DNA from 4 places in the Silvania sp. genome. Region 1 is predicted to be linked to each of the others. Evidence: predicted binding sites of a transcription regulator. Region 1 holds the regulator's gene; each other region holds the start of a gene.
The links. Region 1 encodes PurR, which represses purine synthesis genes. Its sites were predicted from a motif close to CANGCAAACGTTTGCNTG; they were not measured.
Positions count from the first base shown of each region.

Region 2: a site for PurR is predicted at 2,037-2,054, ahead of rbsD (D-ribose pyranase). Genes of this name have one in related genera too.
Region 3: a site for PurR is predicted at 2,225-2,242, ahead of ACRDD5_RS09480 (nucleoside-specific channel-forming protein Tsx). Genes of this name have one in related genera too.
Region 4: a site for PurR is predicted at 2,118-2,135, ahead of galS (HTH-type transcriptional regulator GalS). Genes of this name have one in related genera too.

Region 1 covers NZ_JBOGBT010000046.1:39,885-44,076, forward strand. Annotated here, with positions in the region: gene sodB (superoxide dismutase [Fe]) at 1-275, shown strand, start outside; gene ACRDD5_RS10205 (MFS transporter) at 312-1,478, opposite strand; gene ACRDD5_RS10210 (cytochrome bd-I oxidase subunit CydH) at 1,643-1,732, opposite strand; gene purR (HTH-type transcriptional repressor PurR) at 2,028-3,053, shown strand; gene punR (DNA-binding transcriptional activator PunR) at 3,050-3,982, opposite strand; gene punC (purine nucleoside transporter PunC) at 4,099-4,192, shown strand, end outside.
Region 2 covers NZ_JBOGBT010000065.1:10,090-14,281, reverse strand. Annotated here, with positions in the region: gene rbsC (ribose ABC transporter permease) at 1-86, opposite strand, end outside; gene rbsA (ribose ABC transporter ATP-binding protein RbsA) at 91-1,596, opposite strand; gene rbsD (D-ribose pyranase) at 1,604-2,023, opposite strand; gene kup (low affinity potassium transporter Kup) at 2,251-4,119, opposite strand.
Region 3 covers NZ_JBOGBT010000044.1:44,870-49,061, reverse strand. Annotated here, with positions in the region: gene ACRDD5_RS09490 (VOC family protein) at 86-451, shown strand; gene ACRDD5_RS09485 (helix-turn-helix transcriptional regulator) at 477-1,157, shown strand; gene ACRDD5_RS09480 (nucleoside-specific channel-forming protein Tsx) at 1,203-2,087, opposite strand; gene ACRDD5_RS09475 (DUF3251 domain-containing protein) at 2,348-2,887, opposite strand; gene nrdR (transcriptional regulator NrdR) at 3,041-3,490, shown strand; gene ribD (bifunctional diaminohydroxyphosphoribosylaminopyrimidine deaminase/5-amino-6-(5-phosphoribosylamino)uracil reductase RibD) at 3,495-4,192, shown strand, end outside.
Region 4 covers NZ_JBOGBT010000017.1:16,260-20,451, reverse strand. Annotated here, with positions in the region: gene mglB (galactose/glucose ABC transporter substrate-binding protein MglB) at 1-694, opposite strand, end outside; gene galS (HTH-type transcriptional regulator GalS) at 987-2,009, opposite strand; gene yeiB (DUF418 domain-containing protein YeiB) at 2,165-3,322, opposite strand; gene folE (GTP cyclohydrolase I FolE) at 3,340-4,008, opposite strand; gene ACRDD5_RS02865 (YbfB/YjiJ family MFS transporter) at 4,126-4,192, opposite strand, start outside.

The DNA.
Region 1 (4,192 bases):
GCTTCGCCGCCTTTAAAGCGGCGTTTACCGATGCAGCAGTGAAGAACTTTGGCGCGGGCTGGACCTGGCTGGTTAAAGAGGCGGATGGCACGCTGGCAATCGTCTCAACGTCCAATGCAGGAACGCCGCTGACCACGAACGCTACGCCGCTGATGACCGTCGACGTGTGGGAACATGCGTACTACATCGATTACCGCAATGCGCGCCCGAACTACCTTGAGCACTTCTGGGCGCTGGTGAACTGGGAATTTGTAGCGAAGAACTTCGCAGCATAAATGCAGTGCAGAAGGGCGAGCCCTTCTGCATTATTGTTACTCGGTGGCACCCACCGGCTGCGGCTGATTTCTGCCGGACGCGAGCACCAGAATTAGGCCCAGGGCGGCAATCATTGCCCCCATTACCGGCACAAAGCTGTACCCCATGCCGCTGGAGATCACCGCCCCGCCTGCCGCCGCGCCGAGCGCATTGCCCAGATTGAAAGCACCGATATTCACTGACGACGACAGCCCCGGCGCATCGCTGGCGACACGCATCACGCGCATCTGCAGCGGCGGCACCACCGCGAAAGTTGCCATCCCCCACACCACCATCGCAATTGCCGCGCCGATCTCATTGCGTGCCAGCCAGGGAATTGCCAGCATAATCACGATCAGCAGCAGTAAAAAGCCCTTCAGCGTGCCATTCACTGACTTATCCGCCAGCTTGCCGCCCAGGTAGTTACCCAGCGAGAACCCAACGCCGATCAGCACCAGCATGGCAGTGACAAAGGCCGGGGTCGCCTGGTTGATGTCGTGCAGCACCGGCGAAATATAGGTATAGAGGGTAAACATTGCCCCGGCGCCCAGCACCGTGGTCAGCAACGCAGACAGCACCTGCGGGCGCATCAGCACCGCCAACTCTTTGCGCACCTCCGGCTTTTCACCCGCCCCGCCTTTCGGCAACGAGAAGAACAGCGCGATCATCGCCACCACGCCAAGCCCCGCAGTCGCAAGGAACGACATCCGCCAGCCAATCACTTCGCCCATCCACGTCGCCGCCGGGACGCCGCCAATATTGGCAATCGTCAGCCCCATAAACATGGTAGCCACTGCGCTCGCCTGCTTATGTTTAGGCACCACGCTTGCAGCCACCACTGAGCCCAAGCCAAAGAAGGCCCCGTGGTTCAGGCTGGTGAGGATGCGGGACAGCATCAGGGTGGTGTAATCCGGCGCGAGGGCCGACAGCACGTTACCAACGGTAAAAATCGCCATCAGGAAGATCAGCGCATTACGACGGCCACGATGCGACAGGAGAAGCGTCATCAGCGGTGCCCCCACCATCACACCGATGGCATAGGCACTGATCAGCATTCCTGCGGCGGGAATAGAAACATCCACACCCCGGGCGATGACCGGTAACAATCCCATCGGGGAGAATTCAGTGGTGCCAATGCCAAATGCACCAATCGCCAGGGCCAGCAGGGGAAAATTGATTTTCATACTTCAACTCCAGACACCGTGTCGTCACGCGACACAGAACAATGAAGGCGAAAGCATGACATCAATCACAAAAAATGAGAAGTTTACATTTTGGCAAAAGATTATTGCAGGAGGCGTAACAATCAGCCAGGAGAAACGAGGGAGAGCAGGCTCCCCCGTATCGATCAGTGCAGCGCAGCAGTGAAAGCACTCGCCACGATCAAACTCAGGACAATAACGGTCGTAACCAGCGAAAACTTAAGATCGGTACTCATCAATTTTTCTCCTTTTAATCACCCCATGAAGAGTGAGCTTGCTCATTTTTACACAGTTCACAGCAAAAATCTTGCGGGTTTTAGGTGGATTACCGTTTTTGTTCTTCCCCTTTTGGTCAAGATCAGCCAAAATTCCACGCTAAATTTATTAGCGTACCGGCCATTGACCCCCTCCTGACGTCCTGTGTCGTTTTCCCGGCGTACCGCAATTCAAATTGCGCAATTAGGGCGAGTGAAGGCAAACGTTTACCTATTGGTTTTTCAGGAGCTTAGATATGGTCTGGAGTGACATCTGATGGCAACAATTAAAGACGTGGCGAAACGCGCAAACGTTTCCACTACAACCGTATCACATGTGATTAACAAAACGCGCTTTGTCGCGGAAGAGACGCGCAACAACGTCTGGGCGGCGATTAAAGAGCTGCACTATTCTCCAAGCGCCGTGGCCCGCAGCCTGAAAGTGAATCACACCAAGACAATCGGCTTACTGGCGACCAGCAGCGAAGCGCCCTATTTTGCTGAAATTATTGAAGCCGTAGAGAAGAATTGCTTCCAGAAAGGCTACACCCTGATTCTGGGCAACGCCTGGAACAGCCTCGAGAAACAGCGGGCCTATCTGTCGATGATGGCGCAAAAGCGCGTTGATGGCCTGCTGGTGATGTGTTCCGAATACCCGGAATCGCTGCTCAATATGCTGGAGGAGTATCGCAATATTCCGATGGTGGTGATGGACTGGGGCGAAGCCAAAGCCGACTTTACCGACTCGGTAATCGATAACGCCTTTGAAGGCGGGTATATGGCCGGTCGGTATCTGATCGAACGCGGCCACCGCGAAATTGGCGTGATTCCAGGGCCGCTGGAGCGCAACACCGGCGCCGGTCGACTGGCAGGCTTTATGAAAGCGATGGAAGAGACGCTGATCACTGTGCCGGAAAACTGGATTGTGCAGGGCGACTTTGAGCCGGAATCCGGCTACCGCGCGATGCAGCAGATCCTCTCCCAGAGCCCGCGTCCGACGGCGATATTCTGCGGCGGGGATATTATGGCGATGGGCGCGCTGTGCGCCGCCGACGAAATGGGCCTGCGCGTCCCGCAGGATATTTCGCTGATCGGCTATGATAACGTGCGCAACGCGCGCTTCTTTACGCCGGCGCTGACCACCATCCACCAGCCGAAAGATTCGCTGGGGGAGACGGCCTTCAATATGTTGCTGGATCGTATTGTCAGCAAGCGCGAAGAGTCACACTCCATTGAAGTGCATCCGCGTCTGATCGAACGCCGCTCGGTCGCGGATGGTCCTTTCCGCGACTACCGCCGTTAATCCTCCCCGGGAGCCAGCCCCTCTGGCTCCCGCAGCCATTCCTTATTCATCGTTTCGCTATCGCCGAGATACGCCAGCAGCCACGCCAGGGCCGGAGAGATATCGTTTTGCTGCCAGGTCAGGCAGCAGGCGGCATCCGGGAAGGGATTTTCCAGCGACAGCGCCACCCACTTGCCACTGTCAATCCACGGTCGGGCGACGTGCGCCGGTACCATCCCCACGCACAGTCCGGCAGAGAGACAGGACGCTGACGACTCCCAGTCCGGGGTCACGATCCGCCGCTGATTATCCAGCAGCCAGGTGATGCGCTTCGGCAACGAACGTGAGGTATCTTCCCGCACCAGCGATGGCCAGTTGCGCAAAGTATCATCGCTGAGCGGCCCTGCCATCGCGGCCAGCGGATGGTGGCTGGCCACCACGCAGTTCCAGCTCAGGGTGCCCATATCGCGAAACGCATAGCGCCCCCCTACCGGGATAGCCTGGGTCGCACCGATCGCCATCTCGACCCTGCCGTCCGCCAGCGCATCCCAGACGCCATTGAAGACCTCCTGGGACACCCGCAGCTCCACGTCAGAAAAGTGACGATAGAAATCAACGATCATCTGCCGGGTGCGCTCGGGGCGCACAATATTATCCACCGCAATCGACAGATGGCCTCGCCAGCCGTTGGCAATCTGCTGACACTGTTCTCGGGTGATCTGCATTTTTTTGATAACAGATCGCCCCTCCTTGAGAAACCACACCCCGGCGGGCGTCAGCTCCACATCCCGGTGACGCCGTTCAAACAGCGGCACCGCCAGCCACTCCTCCAGCTGACGCACCGTATAGCTGATGGCAGAAGGCACCCGGTGCAGCTCCTGCGCTGCACCGCTAAAACTGCCGTTGCGCGCGACGGCATCCACCACTTCTAGAGAATATTCTGACCACATTTTCTGCCTGCAAAATTTTTGAATGCAACAGCCAAATATTAGCGTTTCACAAGCCGGATTGCACTGCCTACACTCTGCGGCAATGACACCTGCACCTATAACGGAGAATAAACACAGTGATACCTGGGAAAGGATTTTTAGTCTGGCTTGCCGGGCTGAGCGTGCTCGGCTTCCTGGCAACTGACATGTACCTGCCCGCTTTTGCGGTCA
Region 2 (4,192 bases), on a different contig from region 1:
AGCACCAGCAGCGCAATCAACGATTTTTGTTCCAGCAGCCATGCCTTAGTGAAATATCGGCGTCCAGAAATAGCCTGGGTAGTCATCTTCTTACTCCTGATTCACGCGATTAAGCTTGCCCACAGCGGCAGCCATCAGAACTTCCTGGGTGGCCTGCTCGCGAGTGAATTCACCGCCGAGATGCCCTTCATGCATGACGATAATGCGATCGCTCATGCCTAATACCTCTGGCATCTCGGAAGAGACCAGAATGATGCTCAACCCGTCAGCCTTAAACTGGTTAATGAGCTGATAAATCTCTTTCTTCGCCCCAACGTCAACACCGCGGGTTGGCTCATCGAGGATCAGCACTTTAGGCCGCGTCATCAGGCCGCGGGCAATTGCCACTTTCTGCTGATTACCGCCGGAAAGCAGACCGATAGCCTGTTCCATTGACGGGGTTTTGACGTTAAACAGGCGAATGAAATCACTTACCGCCTGCTGTTCATCTTTATGTTTCAGGCTACCACCGCTGCGGCTGAAGTAGCGCAGCGCGGTCAGCGACATGTTCTCTTTCACCGACATCCCCAGCACCAGACCATCGCGCTTACGGTCTTCGGAGATATAGACGATGCCGTTCGCCAGCCCATCCTGCGGTGACCGGGTGACAACTTCATGACCATCGAGGGTGACGTAGCCGCTGGTACGCGACAGGGCGCCATACAGGACTTTCATCAGCTCAGTACGTCCGGCCCCCATTAACCCCGCCACGCCGAGGATTTCGCCCTGACGCAGGGTAAAGGTAACGTCATGCACGCCAGGGCCACACAGGTTATCGACCTTCAGGCGGATATCACCCGGCGCCTTAGCAATACGTGGATACTGGTCTTCGAGCTTGCGCCCCACCATCATCTCAATCAGCGAGTCTTCGGTCAGCGTGGCCACTTCGCGTTCGGCAATAAACTGCCCGTCGCGGAAAACCGTCACGTCATCGCAAATCTCGAAGATCTCTTTCATACGGTGGGAGATGTAAACAATGCCGCGCCCCTGGGCTTTCAGCTCGCGAATCACCCGGAACAGGGAGTCGGTTTCGGTGTCGGTCAGCGCATCGGTCGGTTCATCCATGACGATGACTTTGGATTCGAAGCTCAGCACCTTGGCAATTTCGACCATCTGCTGATCGCCAATCGACAATTCGCCCACCAGCCGATCGCTCTTAAAGCGCAGATTCAGCTTCGCCAGCAGTTTATCGGCTTCGGCATACATCTGTTTCCAGTCGATTTTGCCAAAGCGATTAACGAACTCACGTCCGAGGAAGATGTTCTCCGCAATCGACAGCTGCGGGATCAGGTTCAATTCCTGATGAATGATGCCGATACCCGCTTCCTGAGAGGATTTGGGACCGTTAAAGGTGGTTTCTTTACCCAGCCACAGCAGCGAACCGGCATCGCGCATATAAATGCCGGTCAGCACTTTCATCATGGTGGATTTGCCGGCGCCGTTTTCACCGACCAGCGCCATCACGCGACCGGCGTAGACATTCAGCGCTGCGCCGGAGAGGGCTTTAACACCCGGGAACGATTTATCGATCCCTTTCAGTTGCAGGAGTGCGTCCATGGTGACCTCAGAAGGTGACGCCAGCACAGAGAATAATATTCGCATACGGGGAACACTCCCCGCTGCGAATCACCGCCTGGCTGTCAGCGGTGTGTTGTTTGAACTGTTCGTGCGTTATGTAATTAATTTTTATGGTGGTGCCCTGGTGTTGTTGCAGCTGCTCGATATGACCCAGCAACGTTTCGTGGAGCTGCGGATTATGCTGTTTGATTTCCGCCGCCAGAATGGCTGACTCAACCTGCATCTCCGCCGTCACCACGCCCAATACCTGCATAAACGAGGGAACGCCCTGCGTTAACGCCATATCGATACGGGTGGTGCTGCGCGGAACCGGTAAGCCTGCGTCACAAACTACCAGCATATCGGTATGCCCCAGACGGGAGATAACCGATGAGATTTCAGAATTAAGTACCGTGCCTTTCTTCATTTTTCTGCTCCACCAGCGAAACGTTTCGCTGAGATAAGTTTAATCTTACCGATGAACAGAAAACCACCATGGCGTTGCAGATTTGTGATCGTCGTCGAAACGTTTCGCTAAGTGAAATGCGGGAGGAGGTAAATGCAAAACGGTAACCCTCTGGTTACCGTTTTTTAGGTTTGCACCCTCTCCCTGTGGGAGAGGGTTGGGGTGAGGACATCAGACTGGAGAGGATATTAAATCTCGACCTGAGTGCCTAACTCAATCACACGGTTAGGCGGGATTTCGAACTGGTCGGGCGCACGCAGGGCATTACGCTGGAGGATAAGATAGAGCCTGCCACGCAGGCGCAGATACCAGGGGCGTTTGCCGATAATCAGCGACTCGTGCGACATAAAGAAGGAGGTTTCCATCATCCGACAGCTTAAGCCCTCCAACCCACAGCGGTGGAACACCTCTTCCACATTCGGGGTTTCACGCCAGCCGTAGCTAGCCACCACCCGCCAGAAGGTCGGCGAGAGCTGCTCTATCTGCACCCGACGGACGTTATGCACATACGGCGCATCTTCGGTGCGCAGCGTCAGCAGGATCACCCGCTCATGCAGGACCTTGTTGTGCTTAAGATTGTGCATCAGCGCGAACGGAATGACGTTCAACGCACGGGACATGTACACCGCCGTGCCCGGCACGCGTACCGGCGGCGATTTCTCCAGCGAGGCGATCATCGCCTCGAGAGAATTACCGTGTTCATGCATCCGGCGCAGCAGTCGGAAGCGCTCACTCTTCCAGGTGGTCATCACAATGAACATCACCAGACCCAGCGTCAGCGGCAGCCAGCCACCGGAGACAATCTTGTCGAGGTTCGCGGAGAACAACGGCACGTCAATGCACAGGAAGCCCACCAGAATCATCCCCACGAGGAATTTATTCCAGTGCCAGTTTCGGTACGCCACGGTGGTGGAGAGAATGGAGGTCAGCACCATCGTACCGGTAACGGCAATACCGTATGCCGCCGCCAGGTTACTGGAATGTTCAAAGCTGACGATAACGATGACAACTGCGGTATAGAGCAGCCAGTTAATGAAAGGAATATAAATCTGGCCCGACTCCATCTCCGAGGTATGGATGATGCGCATTGGCGAGAGATAGCCCAGGCGCACGGCCTGACGCGTCAGGGAAAACACGCCGGAGATGACCGCCTGAGAGGCAATCACGGTGGCCAGCGTTGCGAGGATAAGCATCGGTACTAGCGCCCAGTCCGGTGCCAGCAGGAAGAACGGGTTTTTAATCGCTTCCGGATTTTTAAGCAACAGCGCGCCCTGGCCAAAGTAGTTCAGCACCAGCGACGGCAGCACCACAGAAAACCAGGCCACGCGAATAGGCAGTTTACCGAAGTGGCCCATATCCGCATACAGCGCTTCAACGCCGGTAATAGAAAGCACCACCGCACCCAGCGCCACAAACGACACCATCTTGTATTCAAGGAAGAAGTTGACCGCCCAGAGAGGGTTCAGCGCGTGCAGTACGTCCGGGTTGGCAATAATGCTGCGTAACCCCAGCGCCGCAAGGATCAGGAACCAGGACAGCATAATCGGCGCGAAGAGTTTCCCCACCAGCCCGGTACCGTGCTTCTGGATCACAAACAGTAGCGTCAGGACAATGATGGCCAGCGGCACAACCCATGCATCAAGCTGCGGCGCGATAATCTCAAGCCCCTCTATCGCCGATAGCACCGAGATAGCTGGCGTGATCACCACTTCTCCGAAGAAAAAGCTGCCGCCAACCAGGCCAATGATGACCAGGAACGAGGTCATTCTGGCGGACGTGTGGCGCCCGGCGAGTGACATCAGCGTCAGGATCCCGCCTTCGCCGGCGTTATCAGCCCGCATCACGAAAGAGAGATATTTAACAGAAACAACCAGGATCAGCAGCCAGAAGATAAGTGACAAAAAACCAAATACAGCGTCACGTTCAACACCAAAACCAAACTGGCCGGACAGACATTCACGAAGCGTATAAAGCGGGCTGGTGCCGATATCACCGTAGACAACCCCAATCGCCGCGAGCGTTATTGCGGGTAATGATTGCTTATTATCAGTGCTCATAGACTAGTCTTTTTCGTTTATATAACAAATGTGTGCTTAGTCCCTTGGCCCACAAAAGGCGCACAGTATGCAC
Region 3 (4,192 bases), on a different contig from region 1:
GCGTCTGACAAACACTCCTGACAGTATGCTGTCAGGAGGCCTGTCATACACTCCTTCTGAACCCCAATAACAGGCAGGAGGATGTATGAAAAGTGTGATTAACTGGTTTGAAATTCCGGTCGCCGATATGGCGCGGGCTATCGGTTTTTATGAGCCGGTGATGCAGGTGGCGCTGAAGATTGAAAAAATGGACTGTGCCGAGCTGGCGATCTTCCCTCATGAAGACCCGGCAACCGGTGGCGCGCTGGCAAAATTTGACGGCATTACACCAGCACCGCAGGGCGCTATTATTTACCTGCATACTGACAATCTGGCGGCCACGCTGGATCGTGTGTCATCGGCCGGTGGCGAGTGCGTTTTTGGCCCGCTTGAACTGCCGCGCGGTATTGGCACTATTGCGCTGTTTACCGACAGCGAAGGCAACAGGGTCGGGCTGCACCAGCCTGCCTGATACCCATAATGAAAGCGAAGAACCGATGACCCGACGTGCTGACCGGCTGTTTCAGATAGTCCAGATCCTGCGCGGCAGGCGGCTGACCACGGCGGCGTTGCTTGCCGAGCGGTTGGGCGTGTCTGAGCGGACGGTGTATCGCGATATCCGGGATTTGTCGCTTTCAGGTGTGCCGGTAGAAGGGGAGGCGGGCAGCGGGTACCGACTGTTGTCGGGCTTCGATTTACCGCCTCTGATGCTGACAAATCGTGAATCAGAAGCGCTGATGGTGGCGATTCGTCTGCTCAAAACCTGGGGCGGCGAGTCGCTGTCGCGCGAGCTGGAGTCGGTGCAGGAGAAGGTGCTGGCGATCCTACCAGAAGAGAGTCGTCGCAAGGCCGAGCAGACGCGGATCTACGCCCCGGACATCGCCATGCAAAACCACTCCCGCAGCGGTTTTGACGTTATTCATCAGGCGATATCTGCCCAGCGGGTGCTGGCGCTGCACTATCGCGATGAAGCCGGACAGCTATCCTGGCGTGACGTGCAGCCGCTGGGGTTGTTTTTCTGGGGAGAGCACTGGTTACTGGCCGCCTGGTGTGAAAGGCGCGATGACTACCGCTGTTTCCGGCTCGATCGCTGTCTCAATATTACGCTGACCGACAGGCGGTTTAGCGAAAGCGCGGACCGGTCGCTGGCGGATTTCCTGCGCAAAGTGAAGCAATAAAAAAGCCAGCGGTTACGCTGGCTTTTGCCCGGCAAAACGACAGGATTAGAAGTTGTAACCCACAACCAGGTAACCACCCCAGCCGGTAGAACGGACGTTGAAGTCACCTTTGCCGAAGTTCAGGCTAGCGTCGTCGTTCCACTGACCACCGTTGTGCCAGTAACGAGCCACAACAGAGTAGTGCCAGTGATCGTAGTTCAGCGCCAGGATGTGGCTGGAGGCGATGGAGTTGTTAGTGCGTGCTTTCTTACCGTCCAGATCACGGAAGTCGTCGTCGCCCAGGTCTGAACCCCAGTCAAAGTTGGTAAAGCCGATATAGCTCAGGTTACCGCCCCACAGGGAGGTGATCGGCACAAAGTATTTCACTTTGAAACGGTAGCCATCCCACTCGTTTTCGTTTGCTGCTCCGTAGTTCTGCCACTGGTATTTCGCGTACACGTTCATCGACAGGCTCATTGGCAGGCCGGTATCGATGTCGGTACCCAGACCCATATACCAGGTGCTCTGACGACCGTCTTCGTTGCGGCCCATGTCGTAGATGTAGTTGTTAGCGATGTACCACTCTTTGAACGGACCGAAGCTCAGGTCAGCACCGGTCAGCTTGTCGATGGAGAAGCGCGGTTCGATCTCCATGAACAGTGGGGAGCCGTGGTTCCAGATACCCTTCGCGTCAGTGTTACCCCCGAAGAAAACTGGCGCATCCATGTAGCCATAGAAATCAAACCAGTCTTTCTTAGCGAAAGCTTCGTATTCCAGGTAGGTATCGTTACGGATCTGTGGTCCAAAGCGGGTGTGATAGCTGCCAACCACGTTGACGCTCTGGTGCCACCAGTCGGAGACATACTCTGGTTTATCGTTTTCTGCTGCCTGCACAGCAAAAGTGGAGGAGAGTGCCAGTGCTGCACCGGCTGCCAGTAATGTTTTTTTCATAATGATGCCACTGATTTGAAATCCCTAACGGGAGTGAAAAAGGCGCGAATTGCGTTTCTAAATATTTCGTGTTTCTGCGAGCCTATTATAGGAATCCCTGCTCACAAAAATATGTGTTGTTTCACATATCTCTCATATACGTAATCGATTGCGTTCACGTTTGCGTATTTTAACGGAGCGGATTGTAATGGCAAACATTGATGTTGCCAATCATTACGGCGAAGGGAGGAGCGGAACGCGAAACACGTTCCGCAGGGGGATTATTGCGCGACGGGCTGAATATCGTGAATGCGGACAAACCCAAGCTGGTCCGGGGTGATACCGTTTAGCTGAAGCGGAATATCGACATCGCTCGGTGCCAGCACGCTGGCCGGAGCGTTAATCAGCTGGGTCTGGACATTCACCTCCTGGAAGCTATCGGTCGTACCCTGAATCTGGCCCCACTCTACGGTAGCGCTAAATGCCGGCAGCGGATCGTTCGATTCCCCCTGAATGCGTAGCGTCGCGCGGGTGCCATCGGCATTGGGCGCCACGTTGACCAGCGACATACGCAAGGTGCCAATCTGGCTGTTCAGACGAGCAGGGGTATTCGAGCCAGGCAGCAGATACACCCCGCTGGTGGATTTAACGTTCAGCGCGTTCTGTTGGGTGATTTTTACGGTTTCCTGATTGAGCTTACTCATGGTCGCATTCAGCGAGCTGACGCTCTGGTTCATCTGGCGCACTTCACTTTGCTGGGCGCAGGCGCTCAGGCTAAAGAGGCTTCCCACCAGCAGTATTCTTAGGTAACGTCTTGTCATGGTGATTATTTCCCTGAGATAACGGATTCTGCTAAGGGTAGTCAACGTCGCGGGCTCGGGTATAGATCCTTTATCCCAAAAACGCGTCTTCTTTGTTGTCAGCCCAGTTCAGGGTAAAATAGAGTTCAGTCAACCCGATAGTCAGGACATCGCATGCATTGCCCATTTTGTCTCGCCGTGGATACCAAAGTAATCGACTCCCGACTGGTGGGAGAAGGCTCTTCCGTGCGCCGCCGCCGCCAGTGCCTGGAGTGTAATGAACGTTTCACCACCTTTGAAGTGGCCGAGCTGGTGATGCCGCGCGTCGTGAAAAGTAACGACATTCGCGAACCGTTCAACGAAGAGAAGCTGCGCCGAGGGATCCTCAAAGCGCTGGAGAAACGCCCGGTCAGCGCCGACGACGTTGAAATGGCGCTCAACCATATTAAATCGCAGCTGCGTGCAACCGGTGAACGCGAAGTGGCCAGCAAAATGATTGGCAACCTGGTGATGGAGCAGCTCAAAAAGCTCGATAAAGTTGCCTATATCCGCTTTGCCTCCGTCTACCGCAGTTTTGAAGATATCAAAGAGTTTGGCGAAGAGATCGCCCGCCTACAGGATTAAGCGCATGCAGGATGAGATTTACATGGCGCGAGCGCTCAAGCTGGCGCAACGCGGACGTTTCACCACCCATCCCAACCCCAATGTCGGCTGTGTGATTGTTAACGATGGCCAGATTGTCGGCGAAGGTTTTCACTACCGTGCCGGCGAGCCGCATGCAGAAGTGCATGCCCTGCGCATGGCGGGCGAGAAAGCCCGAGGCGCAACCGCTTATGTGACGCTGGAACCTTGCAGTCATCACGGGCGTACGCCGCCGTGCTGCGACGCGCTGATCGCCGCCGGTGTGTCACGCGTTGTCGCTGCCATGCAGGATCCCAACCCGCAGGTTGCCGGGCGCGGTCTTTATCGCCTGCAGCAGGCGGGCATTGAGGTCAGTCACGGGCTGATGATGAGTGAAGCGGAACGCCTGAATAAAGGCTTCCTCAAGCGGATGCGGACCGGTTTCCCCTATATTCAGTTAAAGATGGGCGCCTCGCTCGATGGCCGCACGGCGATGGCCAGCGGCGAAAGCCAGTGGATTACCTCCCCGCAGGCAAGGCGCGATGTGCAACGTCTGCGTGCGCAAAGTCATGCTATTCTCACCAGCCATGCCACCGTGCTGGCAGACGATCCTGCCCTTACCGTGCGCTGGGATGAGCTGAATGCTGACACCCAGGCGCTCTACCCGCAGGGAAATGTCCGTCAGCCGCTGCGTATTGTGGTGGA
Region 4 (4,192 bases), on a different contig from region 1:
CGATAATGACTTCGATTTTGTTCGCGTTCGGGCCGGACAGCCAGGCATCCATCTTATCTTTCGCCATCGCGGTGTCCCACATTGCGGTATCTAAAGCCAGCTGTTGGGTTTTCAGACCCTTGTCGTTCAGCTCTTTGATAACGTAAGTGGTACGGGCTTCAGCATCCGGGTGGCCCGGCTCGCCTTTCAGCAGCACGAACTGAATCTGACCGTCTTTGTTTAGATCCCAGTTCGGGTTTGCCGCCCAGTGTTTAGCAATCAGGTCGCCCTGAATAATGCCGGATTCTTTGGAGTCGGTACCCACGTAGAAGGCTTTGTCGTAGCTATCCAGCGCTTTACGGGAAGGTTCTTTGTTGAAGAACACGATTGGCACATTCTGACCACGTGCTTTATCGATAACGGTGCCAGCAGCAGCCGGGTCAACCAGGTTGATTGCCAGTGCTTTCACGCCTTTTGCCAGCAGAACGTCGATCTGGTCGTTCTGTTTGGACTGGTCGTTCTGGGAGTCATTCATCAGCAGCTGAATGCCAGATGCGTCTTTACCTTCTTTCTCAATTGCTTTACGTACAACAGACATGAAGTTGTCGTCGTATTTATAGATAGTCACACCAATACGGCTATCTGCAGCGTGCGCGGCCGCCCCAAAAAGCATACTTGCCATCACAGCAGACAGAGCCAACACCTTCTTATTCATGATATCTCCGGTTTTTATGCAGGGTAGTTTGTGTGAATAACGATCGGCAGGCAGCATGTTAATGAAACGTTAACGCCGGCCGAAGTCCACTTATAAAATTTCTATCTTCCTTGGTCGGTAACGCTCCAGAATGCGTTTTTTTGGTTGTTTCTCGTACCTTGGCTATAGTGAAAGTGATTAATCACCGTTACATAGCGTTTCACTCTCTAAAACGCTGACATCATAGTCAGCGCCTTGTTAAGATACTGTGAATTTACTCACAGATTGAAAACGGTTACATCACCCCTCATTATCAGTTAGTGATCGGAGCCACAATTTGCCGAATGGCAACCGAGTGGCGACGCACTAAAGTCGGCATGAAACAGTGTGTTGCATTGAGATCCAGCGTGCCTGCGGCACCCTGTAACGCCAGCTCAGTGGCCAGCCGCGCCATAGAGGCGATCGGGTAACGTACGGTGGTCAGCTGCGGGTCGGTGTAACGGGCAATCGGGATATCATCGAAACCAATCAATGACAAATGCTGTGGCACCGCAATGCCGTTGTCTTTTAACGCCGTCAAGGCGCCTGCGGCCATGCTGTCGTTGTAAGCAAAGACCGCCGTCAGCTGCAGGTTGCGCCCGAGCAGTTCCACCATCGCGGCTTCCCCACCCTGCATATCCGGCGCACCGGTACCAATCCAGCTTTCTGAGGCGGTGATCCCCTGCTCCAGCAGCGCTTTCTGCCAGCCTTCACGACGCATGTCGTCATCCTCGACCCGGTGACTGGACGCCAGATAGCCGATGCGCTGATGGCCGTTATTGACCAGCATTCGCGTCGCCATCATCGCGCCGCTGACGTTATCCAGGCAGACGCAGCGATGGGCGAAGCCGGGCACGATGCGGTTAATCAGCACCATGCCGGGGATCTGCGCCATCAGCACCGACAGCTCTTCGTCGCTTAACGCTTTGGAGTGGACTATCAGGGCGTTACAGCGCTGGCGAATCAGCACCTCAATGGCATTGCGCTCTTTTTCCGCCTCGTGATAGCTGTTGCCAATCAGCACATATTTGTTGTGCTCCTGGGCGACCATATCGACGGCTTTGACCAGCGCGCCAAAGAAGGCGTCAGACACGTCCATCACCACCACGCCGATGGTGTCGCTCACCTGGGTTGCCAGCGCCTGCGCGTTGGCATTGGGACGGTAGCCCAGCGCCGTCACCGCCTTCATCACGCACTCGCGTGTTTCCGGGCTGACCAGCGCGCTATTGTTTAATACCCGGGAGACCGTGGCGACAGAGACGCCCGCCTGACGGGCGACGTCACGAATGGTGATCATATTCACCACACTTATTTAGATTGCAGCAACTCACAGACACCCCCTGTGTTTAGCAAGGTGACTATTCTGGCAGCGACAAGGCAGCGACTACGTGAAGAAGCTCACAACGATGAAAACGGTTACATCCGTTTTGTTAATGATTGTGATCTGGATCGTTATCCGGATGTATTGTTTGATGATACCCCTGATGCACGTGCGGTTAATTGCCGCCAGCACCATTCGAGGGGCCCCTGGCGGAAGTAGCGCAGCCAGAGAAGAGAGAAGAGGATGTTCGCCAGCCACACCAGCGGGACAAAGGCCAGCAGCTGCAGACGGTCAAAATGCATAAACAAACCTAAATGATAGAACAGCGTGGTGCAGATAAGGGTTTGTAAAATGTAGTTACTGAGCGCCATCCGACCGACGCAGGCAATCGCCATCACCAGCCGAAAGCGGCTGAGCTGCGGCCAGAAGCCGTAGATTAGCGCAGCATAGCCAATCGTCTGGAACGGTGCGCTCAGTTCCCGGGGGGCCTGCAGCAGGAAGGCGCACCAGCGGTAGTCCCAGTTGAGCTGCCACTGCGCAATCACCGCAGGCAGGTTAATCACCAGCCCAATCAGCACCAGCCAGAAGCCGGTGCGTCGGTAGTGCCGCAGGCTGAATTCGCCCCGCAGCCAGCCGGTGCGCATCAGCGCAGCGCCAATCAGCATCATCCCCGCCAGCTGCCAGCCATACTGTGCGCCAAGGGCCAGCAAGTTGCTGCCCAGCATATCGACGCGGTTGCTGACCGCTTCCATGCCGCCGCCCAACTTCCAGAACTGCTCATACTGTAGATTCGCCGCATCCGGCACCCACGAACGGTTGGTGGATCCGCCGGAGATCATCCCCAGCAGCAGCAAAATGGCCACGCCGATGACAAACAGCACCACGCCGGTATTGAACAGGTTTTTGACGTCATGGGCATCGCGGATGATACGCCAGCAGATCAGCCCCACCAGCCCGTAAGCCAGCAGAATGTCGCCATCCCAGAAGAAGATGCCATGAATGAAACCGAGCAGCACCAGCAGGGAGAGCCGGGCCTGGATCCAGCGTTTGCCGCGTTTCAGCAACAGCTGGAGCCCTGCGCCAAACAGCAGGGCAAACAGGGTGAGGAATTTAACCTGGGCGAACAGATCCAGCGCCGCCCATGTCCAGGCGTCGCGCAGGGTGATGTCGCCATACCAGGCGGGGTTAAGATAGGCGGCCTTCGGTAAACCGAAGGCGCTGATATTCAGCAGCAGAATACCCAGAATCGCGACGCCACGGACGAAATCCAGCGTGACATTTCTCTCCATGTACTCTGCCCTGACGATCAGTTGTGGTGACGCACGGCGCGCAGGAACTCCTGACGGGTGTTCTGGCTGGATTTAAACAGACCGCCCAGCGAGGTCGTGGTGGTGGCGCTGGTGGCATCACGAATGCCGCGCGCTTTCACGCAGTAATGCACGGCGTCAATGGATACCGCCACGTTATTGGTGCCCAGCAGCGTTTGCAGCGCGGTAAGGATCTGCTGGGTTAAACGCTCCTGCACCTGCGGACGCTGGGCAAAGAACTGCACAATGCGGTTAATCTTCGACAGGCCAATCACCGCGTCTTTCGGGATATAGGCCACCGTTGCTTTCCCGTCGATGGTCACAAAGTGATGCTCGCAGGTGCTGGTCAGGGTGATATCGCGCACCGTCACCATCTCATCGACCTTCATTTTATTTTCAATGACGGTGATTTTCGGGAAATTGGCGTAATCCAGACCGGAGAAGATCTCATCGACATACATTTTGGCGATGCGACGTGGGGTCTCCATCAGACTGTCATCGCTCAAATCGAGATTCAGCAGCTGCATGATTTCGGTCATGTGCCCGGAAATGAGACGTTTACGTGTTTCATTGTCCAGATCCTGAACCGGTGGACGCAACGGGGTTTCAAGGCCGTGCGCAACCAGCGCTTCGTGGACAAGTGCTGCTTCTTTACTCATTGATGACATTCTGTTCTCCTGCAGGTGTGACGCTCTTCTACCCTTCGTGGGGCAAAATGTGCACTCATTGTGCGCGAGGCGGCGAGCATAATCCAGTATTCACCGCGATAATTATTCCGATTGCCGTTACCTTTCAGCCTGACGCTGCCAGACCAGCCCGCCCGCGATAAGCAGCGCGAGTCCGGCCAGGCCC